DNA from 3 places in the Bradyrhizobium sp. CCBAU 51745 genome. Region 1 is predicted to be linked to each of the others. Evidence: predicted binding sites of a transcription regulator. Region 1 holds the regulator's gene; each other region holds the start of a gene.
The links. The regulator LexA, encoded in region 1, represses DNA repair genes until DNA is damaged. The targets are predictions, from matches to a motif close to TGTTCNNNNTGTGTTCNG.
Positions count from the first base shown of each region.

Region 2: XH98_RS24165 (single-stranded DNA-binding protein) is a predicted target of LexA. The motif match lies at 1,514-1,531, and genes of this name have one in related genera.
Region 3: XH98_RS28390 (ribonuclease T2) is a predicted target of LexA. The motif match lies at 1,323-1,340, and genes of this name have one in related genera.

Region 1 covers NZ_LBJP01000070.1:35,973-39,243, forward strand. Annotated here, with positions in the region: gene XH98_RS17235 (molybdopterin molybdotransferase MoeA) at 1-1,144, shown strand, start outside; gene lexA (transcriptional repressor LexA) at 1,320-2,021, shown strand; gene XH98_RS17245 (hypothetical protein) at 2,207-2,410, shown strand; gene XH98_RS17250 (hypothetical protein) at 2,603-3,037, shown strand; gene XH98_RS17255 (ComEC/Rec2 family competence protein) at 3,127-3,271, opposite strand, start outside.
Region 2 covers NZ_LBJP01000083.1:91,539-94,809, reverse strand. Annotated here, with positions in the region: gene gyrA (DNA gyrase subunit A) at 1-428, opposite strand, end outside; gene XH98_RS24170 (hypothetical protein) at 596-775, opposite strand; gene XH98_RS24165 (single-stranded DNA-binding protein) at 875-1,372, opposite strand; gene XH98_RS24160 (outer membrane protein) at 1,796-2,560, shown strand; gene XH98_RS24155 (outer membrane protein) at 2,795-3,271, shown strand, end outside.
Region 3 covers NZ_LBJP01000087.1:103,695-106,965, forward strand. Annotated here, with positions in the region: gene XH98_RS28375 (DUF3617 domain-containing protein) at 1-127, opposite strand, end outside; gene XH98_RS28380 (hypothetical protein) at 304-609, opposite strand; gene XH98_RS28385 (hypothetical protein) at 792-1,253, shown strand; gene XH98_RS28390 (ribonuclease T2) at 1,386-2,087, shown strand; gene XH98_RS28395 (23S rRNA (adenine(2030)-N(6))-methyltransferase RlmJ) at 2,248-3,108, shown strand.

The sequences.
Region 1 (3,271 bases):
AATGATCGCTCTGGATCAGGCCTTCCATCGCGTGCTCGCGCGGGACGTCGCGGCGCGCCGGACGCAGCCGCCCGAGGCGATGTCAGCGATGGATGGTTATGCCGTTCGCGCGGCTGATGCTGCGAAGGTTGATGCGCAGCTCACGGTGGTCGGCGAGGTTGCAGCCGGCCGCCCATTTGCAGGAACGGTCGGTGCCGGCGAAGCTGTCCGGATCTTCACCGGCGGCGTCGTTCCCGCCGGCGCCGATGCGGTCGTGATCCAGGAGGACACCATCGCGGACGGCAAGCGCATCACGATCAAGGAAGCTGCCCTCACCGGGCGGCACATTCGCCCCGCCGGGATCGACTTCCGCGAGGGCGACGTGCTCCTGCGCAAGGGCGCACGGCTGACCGATCGGGACCTTGCGCTCGCCGCGGGCATGAACCATCCGCAGCTGAGCGTTCATCGCCGTCCTAAGGTCGCGATTCTCGCAACCGGCGACGAGCTTGTGATGCCGGGCTCGACACCCGGCCCCGGCCAGATCGTCTATTCCAATGGCTACGCCCTGCACGCCCTCGCCCGCAGCGAGGGTGCCGACACCATCGATCTCGGCGTCGCCGCCGACACGCTTGCCGCCACCACCTCGGGCATCCGCCGCGCCCGCGAATCCGGCGCCGACATCCTGATCACGACCGGCGGAGCGTCTGTCGGTGACCACGATCTGGTGCAGCAGGCGCTTCGGCACGAAGGTATCTCGATGGCGTTCTGGAAGATCGCGATGCGGCCGGGCAAGCCGATGATGAACGGGCAGCTCGGGCCGATGCGCGTCATCGGCCTGCCCGGCAATCCCGTGTCATCCTACGTCTGCGGCTTCCTGTTTCTGGTGCCGCTGATTCGCGCGCTGTCGGGCCGCTCAATGATTCATCATCGCCGCGAACGCGCCGTGCTCGGTCGCGACCTCGGGGCCAATGACCAGCGCGAGGATTATCTGCGTGCGCGTCTGGAGACGCGGGACGACGGCACGCTCGTCGCTCTTCCCGTCAACCACCAGGATTCCTCACTGTTGGCGAATCTCGCTGCGGCACAGGCACTTCTCGTGCGCGCGCCGTTCGCACCGAGGGCCGCTTCCGGCACGCCTTGCGAGGTGTTGCGACTGCCGGAGTGAGCGCGCCGACGCAACCGTCCCGCGAACTTTGTCGCGTTCACGGTAAATTAAGCAGTTGCGGAACATGTATCGAACATATAGTGTCCGTTCATGATTTGTTTCGAGCATGTAGCGGCTTACTGCTGAATTCAGCGTCTGGGAATCGAGCGACATCGTCAGGGGGATTTTGGTCGAGATGTTAACGCGCAAACAATACGAGCTCCTGCGGTTCATCAGCGAGCGATTGAAGGAAAGCGGCGTGCCGCCCTCCTTCGACGAGATGAAGGATGCGCTCGACCTGCGCTCCAAGTCGGGCATCCATCGCCTGATCACTGCGCTCGAGGAGCGCGGCTTCATCCGCCGCCTGCCCAACCGGGCCCGCGCCATCGAAGTGATCAAGCTGCCTGAACTCCAGGCGGCTGCCGGCAGCCGTCGCGGCTTCACGCCGAGCGTCATCGAGGGCAATCTCGGCAAGGTGCACACGATGTCGAGCCCGCCCGTCGATGAGGGCGAACGCCCTGTCGCAGTTCCCGTGATGGGCCGGATCGCGGCCGGTACGCCGATCGAGGCCTTGCAGACGCGCAGCCACACCATCAGCGTCCCGCCCGACATGCTCGGCGCGGGCGAGCACTACGCGCTCGAAGTCCGCGGTGATTCCATGGTCGATGCCGGCATTCTCGATGGCGACATGGCGCTGATCCAGCGCAACGAGAGCTGCGACACCGGCGATATCGTGGTGGCCCTGATCGACGACGAGGAAGCCACGCTCAAGCGTTTCCGCCGCCGCGGCGCCTCGATCGCGCTCGAGCCGGCAAACGCCGCCTACGAGGTCCGGATCCTGCCGCCCAACCGGGTCAAGATCCAGGGCAAGCTGATCGGGCTGTACCGCAAATACTGAACGCGGCGCACGTCGCCACCTGGCAAGCACGCCCTCAAGATCGGAGCGGACGATTGTCCGCTCCGGCTGGTTGGTTTTTCTGGTTTTGCACTGATTATCCGGCCACCTCTCCCGCGCTACATCCCCGGCACGCCATGACGAAGCACGCATCGCTTCGCAGGCCTTGCGAGACCGAGGAGACCGCCATGCGCAAGATTATTCTGAGCACCGTCGCGATCGCGCTGATCGCAATATCAGCGTCGCAAACCTTCGCTGCGCAGCCGCAGCATCACGTTCGCAGGGCGCCACAGGCGACGAACGAACAATTCCGCAGTGCCCGCAACGCCGTCGGGCAACAGGCGCAGCCGGCCTGGCCTTATTCGGGTTGGTCGGCACCGGCTGGGCGCTAACGAAGAAGCTCTCGGAATGCACGGAAGCAGTCTTTGTTCCTCGGATGTCTGAAAAAGAAATTGTGATGGCAGCCTGCAGACTCAAGCCGCAGATTTGCCCCCAACATGGCATATGATCGCAGGCTTCCACTCTGATAGAGGCCTGCGCCTCAGAAGAGGCGCGGGTGCTCTATCGCTGATGAGGAGCACCCGATGTGTGACTATAGCTTGCATGCCGTCGCGACGCGTCCCGCAGAGGTCGGCGAGACGATCGTCACGACAACCTTCCGCGGCACCTCGACGCGCGGCTTCGCCTCCGAAGCCGACATGTCGGTCGCGGTCTGCCTGCTGCCGGGAACGGAGCTCGCCTTCGCCGACAACGTCCGCTACGACAACAGGTGGATCTGGACGCGCACCATCAATTCGCGCGTCGGCAAGTTCGGCAAGGTCGATCCGCACATTCCCGATCGTCATCACGACGCGATCGAATTCCCCGATGGCAAATACGTGCTGGTGACCCAGCTCGTCGAAGGCCAGCGCGCAACCGTGCTGCAACTGCCGGTGACCCAGCCGCTCGGTGAGCGCGAGCACAAGCCGCAAGTTGTCGCCGACAGACAGCCGACACCTCCGGGCCTGCCGATCGGTTGAACCGGCCAAAATTGGGCATGATCTCCGCGCAAACGCGTTTTCGCGTTTGTCGCGCCGGAGAACCGCTCCGCGCTTGTCCGGATCATGCCTCAATCCTCGGCCTGAAGGTCGGCCTCGGACGGTGTTGCGTCCTTGGCGCGCGGAGCTGCGGACCGCGGCATGAGGGTCCCTTCGAAATCTCCATCGCCGGCCGCCGCCGGCGACCAGGGGCGGTTTGCGCCTCTCGCCCTCGCC
Region 2 (3,271 bases), on a different contig from region 1:
TTGAGCGCGATCTTGGTCAGCCGCGACTCGGTGTAGCGCATCGCCGCCGGCGGATCGCCGTCGACCGAGCCGAAATTGCCCTGCCCGTCCACCAGCAGCTCGCGCATCGAGAAAGGCTGCGCCATGCGCACCAGCGCGTCATAGATCGCCTGGTCACCATGCGGATGGTATTGGCCCATGACGTCGCCGACGATACCGGCCGACTTCTTGTGCTTCTTGTCGGGCGTGTAGCCTTCCTCGTTCATGGAGAACAGGATGCGGCGGTGCACGGGCTTCAACCCGTCGCGCGCATCAGGCAGCGCCCGCGACACGATCACGCTCATGGCGTAATCGAGGTAGGACTTTTTCATCTCCTCGTAGATCGAGACGGGGCGAATGTCCGAGGGTTGCGCCGGCTGGTCGCCGGGCTTGTTGTCGTCGTCAGCCAAGGGGGAATCCGGTGAGGTTTATCTGGGAATCATATAGCGCATCGAGGCCCCGATAACCACCCTTGCGGGGGGCAGGACAGCGCTTTTTCCGACTGTTTTTCCAGAGGCTTACGCCCAGCTCGGCACCATCAGGGGCGTGGTCTCGGTGAGCCGCCGGGAACCAGCGCTCAAGTCCCGAAAACCACGTGGTGCATGATGCGCCCGGGCAGCAGCGTGAACAGTCCCGCCACCACCAGCGCGCCTGCAAACATCAGGATCATGATCCGCCGGTGATCGGTCACGAGGTGGGTATGCGCCCGCCAGACCGCGAGCGGCAGACCAGGCACGACGTGAATTTGAGGCAACACATCAGGCCAGCCCGGAAAGCCGAGCTTGGCCCGCCAATTGGTAAGAAAATCTGCCTCTTTAGGCGAGCGAGGCAAAGGCGGCGCAAAAACCCGCTTGGCCTAGAACGGGATATCGTCGTCCATGTCGTTGTTGCGGCCGCCGCCGCCAGCGGCCACGGGGCGACGCGGTGCGCTGCTGACCGGACCGGACGAGCCGAAATCGCCGCCACCCTCATCGCCGAAGCTGCCGCCTCCTCCGCCACCGCCGCGGCCGTCGAGCATCGTCAGGGTCGAGTTGAATCCCTGCAGCACGACCTCGGTCGAATACTTCTCGACGCCGCTCTGGTCGGTGTACTTGCGGGTCTGTAGCGCGCCCTCGACGTAAACCTTGGCGCCCTTCTTCAGATACTGTTCGACGATCTTGCAAAGCGGCTCGGAGAAGATCACGACACGATGCCACTCGGTCTTCTCCTTGCGCTCGCCGGTGTTCTTGTCGCGCCAGGTCTCGGACGTCGCGATGCTCAGATTCGCGATCGGCCGCCCGTCCTGGGTGCGGCGGATTTCCGGATCCTTGCCGAGATTTCCGACCAGAATGACCTTGTTGACGCTTCCCGCCATCGCCGCTCTCCACTCCAAATGCCACTGAATTTCGAAGGCGCGCCCGCGCCGCCGCCTGTTAAGCCGACCCTATACGCTTACAGGGGCCGATCGGCCCGGCACACCCTCGGTTATCCCCACATATAGCATCGATCGAACATTCGTTCCAGATTTGTTCCTCTCGAAATAGCGCGACCCAAGCGTGCAAACAGCGACTCATGCCGCTATGCACGCCGCCATGAATTGGAACCGGCGCAGGAAAAAAAATGATTAACATTCATTAGGTTACGCCCAGATCAATTGCCTGGCGACTGTTGCATTCCAGAGACGGACTCGGCCGCCCGGTTGGACTACGGTTGAGTCGGAATTGGTTCAATGATGGGCGTCGCGCCTGATTGACCGCTTCAGGGGACTTCTGGAGCGGACGACACTGGGGAGACTGCAATGAAGAAAATTCTGTTTGGTACAATTGGTATTGTTGCCTTGGGCTTGTCAGCACCGGCGAGTGCTGCCGATCTTGCGGCACGTCCCTACACCAAGGCGCCGCCGCCGATGGTCGCCACCATCTACGACTGGAGCGGCTTCTACATCGGCATCAACGGCGGCGGCGGATCGAGCCACAAATGCTGGGACTTCGTCGCACCGACCACCGGCACCCTGTTCGGCGAGGGTTGCCACAATGCCACTGGCGGCACGGTTGGCGGCCAGATCGGTTATCGCTGGCAATCGGCCAACTGGGTGTTCGGCCTCGAAGGCCAGGGCAACTGGGCCGACTTCTCCGGCGACAATGTCAGCACCCTCATCCCGACCCAACGCAACCGCTCGAAGATCGACGCCTTCGGCCTGATCACGGGCCAGATTGGCTACGCCTGGAACAACGTGCTGTTCTACGTGAAGGGCGGCGGTGCCGTGGTCGCCGACAAGTTCAATATCTACACCGCGCCCGGATTCGCCGGAGCCGGCACCCTGCTCGCCTCGGCCAGCGACAACCGCTGGGGCGGCACGGTTGGCGCCGGCCTCGAGTTCGGCTTCGCGCCGAACTGGTCGGTGGGCGTTGAGTACGACCACGTCTTCCTGGGCAGCAGGACTCTGACGCTCAACGCGCCCGGTGGCACCGCATTCCAGACCGATCGCATCAGCCAGAATGTCGACATGGGTCTTGTCCGCCTCAATTATCGCTGGGGCGGCCCGGTCATCGCGAAATACTGATCCACCTGAAATCGTTTGAGAACAAAGGCCGGCCTCGCGCCGGCCTTTCGCTTTTCTGTTCCCGACGGGAACCATGGGTCAGCCGGTCTTACATTTTGTATTTGTTGTGGCTTTTGAGAGACGCAACTTGCAGCTTTGGTGGTGTAAGCACGGCACCAGTTGGACCACAGCGTCCGATGCCCTTCCGATCTTGCGGAAGGCAACAACAGAAACTGGGACTGGGATAAGTTGAAAATGAAGAAGGTTTTGTTGGCTTCGGCCGCTCTGATCGCCCTCACCGGCGCCGCTTCGGCTGCCGATCTGGCGGCGCGCCCCTACACCAAGGCTCCCGTGGCCGTGGCCTCGGTCTACGACTGGACCGGCTTCTATCTCGGTATCGTCGGTGGCGGCGCCTGGGAAGCTGCTTCTGGCGACCCGAAGATGAAGGGTGGCTTCGTCGGCGGCACCGCCGGCTACAACTGGCAGACCGGCAACGTCGTGTTCGGTGTCGAGGCCGATGGCGCCTGGGCTGACGTCAGCGCTACGGCCACGGGTACGGTTTTCGTTCCCGGCGTCGGTGGCGTTCCGGCCTCTCTGACCTCGAAGACTGACGCGCTGGGCACCGTTCGGGGCCGCATCGGCTATGCCGTTAACAACGTTCTGTTCTACGGCACCGGCGGTTACGCTTGGATCGACAACAAGCTCACCGCCACCTTGGGCGCTGCATCGGTC
Region 3 (3,271 bases), on a different contig from region 1:
AGCCTGACCTGGCCATCTTCATTTCCCAGAGGCCGGCCTTGCGCACCGGCAGATCGTCGGCCAAGGCGCTTCCTGCCGACACCAAAAAACAAGCGACTGATCCGAGCAAAGCAAGCTTGCGCGTCATAGGAGAGACTCCCGGCTGAGACGTCGTGGCTAAGGCGCGATGAGATTGGGTTGAATCGTCATCGCGCTTTAGCTGTTTGTTTGAGCATGATCTCCGCGCAAACGCGTTCCGCTGATGTCGCGAGGGAAAACCGCTTCACACCTTTCCGGATCATGCTTTAGCGTTTCGAACGCGCCTTAGTAGAGCGTGCGGATCGGCCGGTCGGCAGCGCCATAGGGCACCCAGCGGCAGGAAAACGAGATGTAGCCGCCCTCATAGGCCTGCACTGCGAGGAATTTCGCCACCTTGCCATAGCGCGCGCAGTGATCGACCGCGACCTGACGCGCATCGACCTGCGTCGCCATCGAATAGGCGATGATGCCGCCGGTGTCGTTGCCCTTGAACGGCGGCACCGGCAGGATATCGGCGCGCGCCGACTGGCTCGCCATCATCCCCGAGACAACCAGGCTGGCAAGAAGGCCCGCAGCCGCAATGATTCGCATTCCCGTCACTCCGATTGGTTGGCCCCAGCTTACGGTGCGGGCGCGGCGGTGAAAAGAACGGAAGGCCTGCCGGATGCGACGTTGTGATCAACTCCTGGCCGAGTGTTGCCGCGCTGCACTTGACCTCTCCCGGCCTTCGCGGCACCGTCCAGCCTCCGCAAGACCAGCTGTCCGGATTGCCCATGCGCGCCCCCTCCCCGAAATCGTTCCGCTTTGCCGCCGTCCTCGGCCTCATGTTCGGAGCGCTGTCGCTCGGTGAGGCCAAGGCGGCCAATCCGCTCGAGCTGAACTTCTGGCTGAGCGGACCGCGCTACGACGGCCGCGTTGCCGAATGCGACAAGGCGCTGCCGACGATCTCGACCCAGTTCTGGGAGAAGGAAAGCTCGTTCTGGAATTCGCCGCTGCAGATCACGGGATTTTCGAACGTTCACGAGACCGCCTTCCGCCCCTGGGCATCGGACAACATTCCGCGCCGCTACTGCACCGGCGAGGCCATGCTCACTGACGGCAAGATGCGCCGGGTGCACTTCTCGATCATCGAGGATGGCGGCTTTGCCGGTTACGGCCAGGGTGTCGAATGGTGCGTGGTCGGGCTCGACCGCAACTGGGCCTACAATCCCTCCTGCCGCGCCGCCAAGCCTTGAACTGAAGAGCCTTAAACCGAGGCGCCTGATTCGGCCCGATCAAGCGGCCTGCGCGGGTCGCTCGAAATTTGTTCTTGAAATGTTCTAGGCGGCTGCTAGGCTGATTGCACAGTCTAGTTGAGGGGCGTTGCCATGTTTTATTTTAGATTGCATTCGTTCTCCCGCCTCCTGATCTCGCTGACCCTTGCGGCGGCGCTGGTTTCGCTGGCGGGTGGCGCGAGAGCCCAGGACAAGCGGCAGAACGCGCCCGGCGAGTTCGACTTCTATGTGCTGTCACTGTCGTGGTCACCGTCCTTCTGCGAGGAAGCGGCAGAGCGCGGTCGCAGCGGCGGGCGTTCGAACATCCAGTGCGAGGGACGGCCCTATTCCTTTGTGGTGCACGGGCTGTGGCCGCAATACGAGAGCGGCTTTCCGGAATATTGCCAACGGCCGTCACCGCGGCTGAACCGCAACATCGTCTCCTCGATGCTCGATCTGATGCCCGCGCCAGGCCTGATCTTCAACGAGTGGGACAAGCACGGCACCTGCTCCGGGCTCGACGGCCGCAACTATTTCGAGACGATCCGCAAGGCGCGCGCCGCGATCAAGATTCCGCCCGAGTATCTTGACCTGTCGCAGGCCAAGACGGTGGCCCCCGGCGAGGTCGAAGAAGCCTTCATCAAGGCCAATCCGGGCCTGAGCAACGCAGCCGTCTCGGTCACCTGCAACCGGACCCGGCTCTCCGAGGTTCGCATCTGCCTCAGCAAGGACCTGCAATTCCGCGCCTGCGAGGAGCTCGAACGCCGCAGCTGCCGCCGCGACCAGGTGACAATGCCGCCGATCAGGGGTGGGTAGGATCGGTCTTCAGATCGTCATTCCGGGGCGCGCGAAGCGCGAGCCCGGAATCCATCTGGGCCGCATTGCCGGTGGCGAAATGGATTCCGGGTTCGGTGCTGTCGCACCGCCCCGGAATGACAACAGTTACTTTCATCGCGCGATGTCGTAACTCTCCCCCATGAACTACCGCCACGCCTTTCACGCCGGCAACTTCGCCGATGTCATCAAGCACATCGTGCTGGCGCGTATTCTCACCTATTTGCAGGACAAGCCGGCCGCCTTCCGGGTCATCGACACCCATGCGGGTGCTGGCCTCTATGATCTCGACAGCGACGAGGCGCGCCGCAGCGGCGAGTGGCTGACGGGAATCGCTCGGCTGATGCAGGCGCGCCTGTCGAACGAGACAGTGGCCCTGACCAAGCCCTACATGGACATCGTTCGCGCCTTCAATCCGAAGGGCGAGCTCAAGGCCTATCCGGGCTCGCCCCTGATCGCCCGCGGCCTGATGCGGCCGCAGGACCGCCTCGTGGCCTGCGAGCTCGAGCCGAGAGCCCGCAAGGCGCTGATCGACGTGCTGCGGCGCGACGAACAGGCGCGCGTGGTCGATCTCGACGGCTGGATGGCGCTGCCGGCTTTCGTGCCGCCGAAGGAGCGGCGCGGGCTGGTGCTGATCGACCCGCCCTTCGAGGCGAAAGACGAGTTCGAAAGGCTGAGTGAAGCCTTCTCCACGGCCTTCGCGAAATGGCCGACCGGTATCTATGTGATCTGGTATCCCGCCAAGTCCAGGCGCGCCACCGATACGCTGGCGCAAGACGTGGCGCGCACCGCAGCTGCAGCAAAGACGCCTGGAAAATGTCTCCGCCTCGAATTCAGCGTCGCGCCGCAACTTGATGGCGCGGCCCTCACCTCGACAGGACTTCTGATTGTCAATCCGCCCTACACGCTGCAAGGCGAGCTCAGGACGATCCTGCCCGAGCTGGAAATGCCACTCGGCCAGGGCGGGGCTGCCAGATACCGGTTGGAGGTGCCGAGGCCGTAACACCCCGGCATTCATGGGAAAAATATGCAGTAGCGGTAGTCAATCTGCAGAGAACCGTATTATGCTGTTTTCGTGACTGGCTTTACGTTCCGCTTCCGCGAATGGTTGCGGCGGAGTGAAGGCCCAAGAAAGATCCCGGTCGGACCGATGGGTCCGCCCGAGG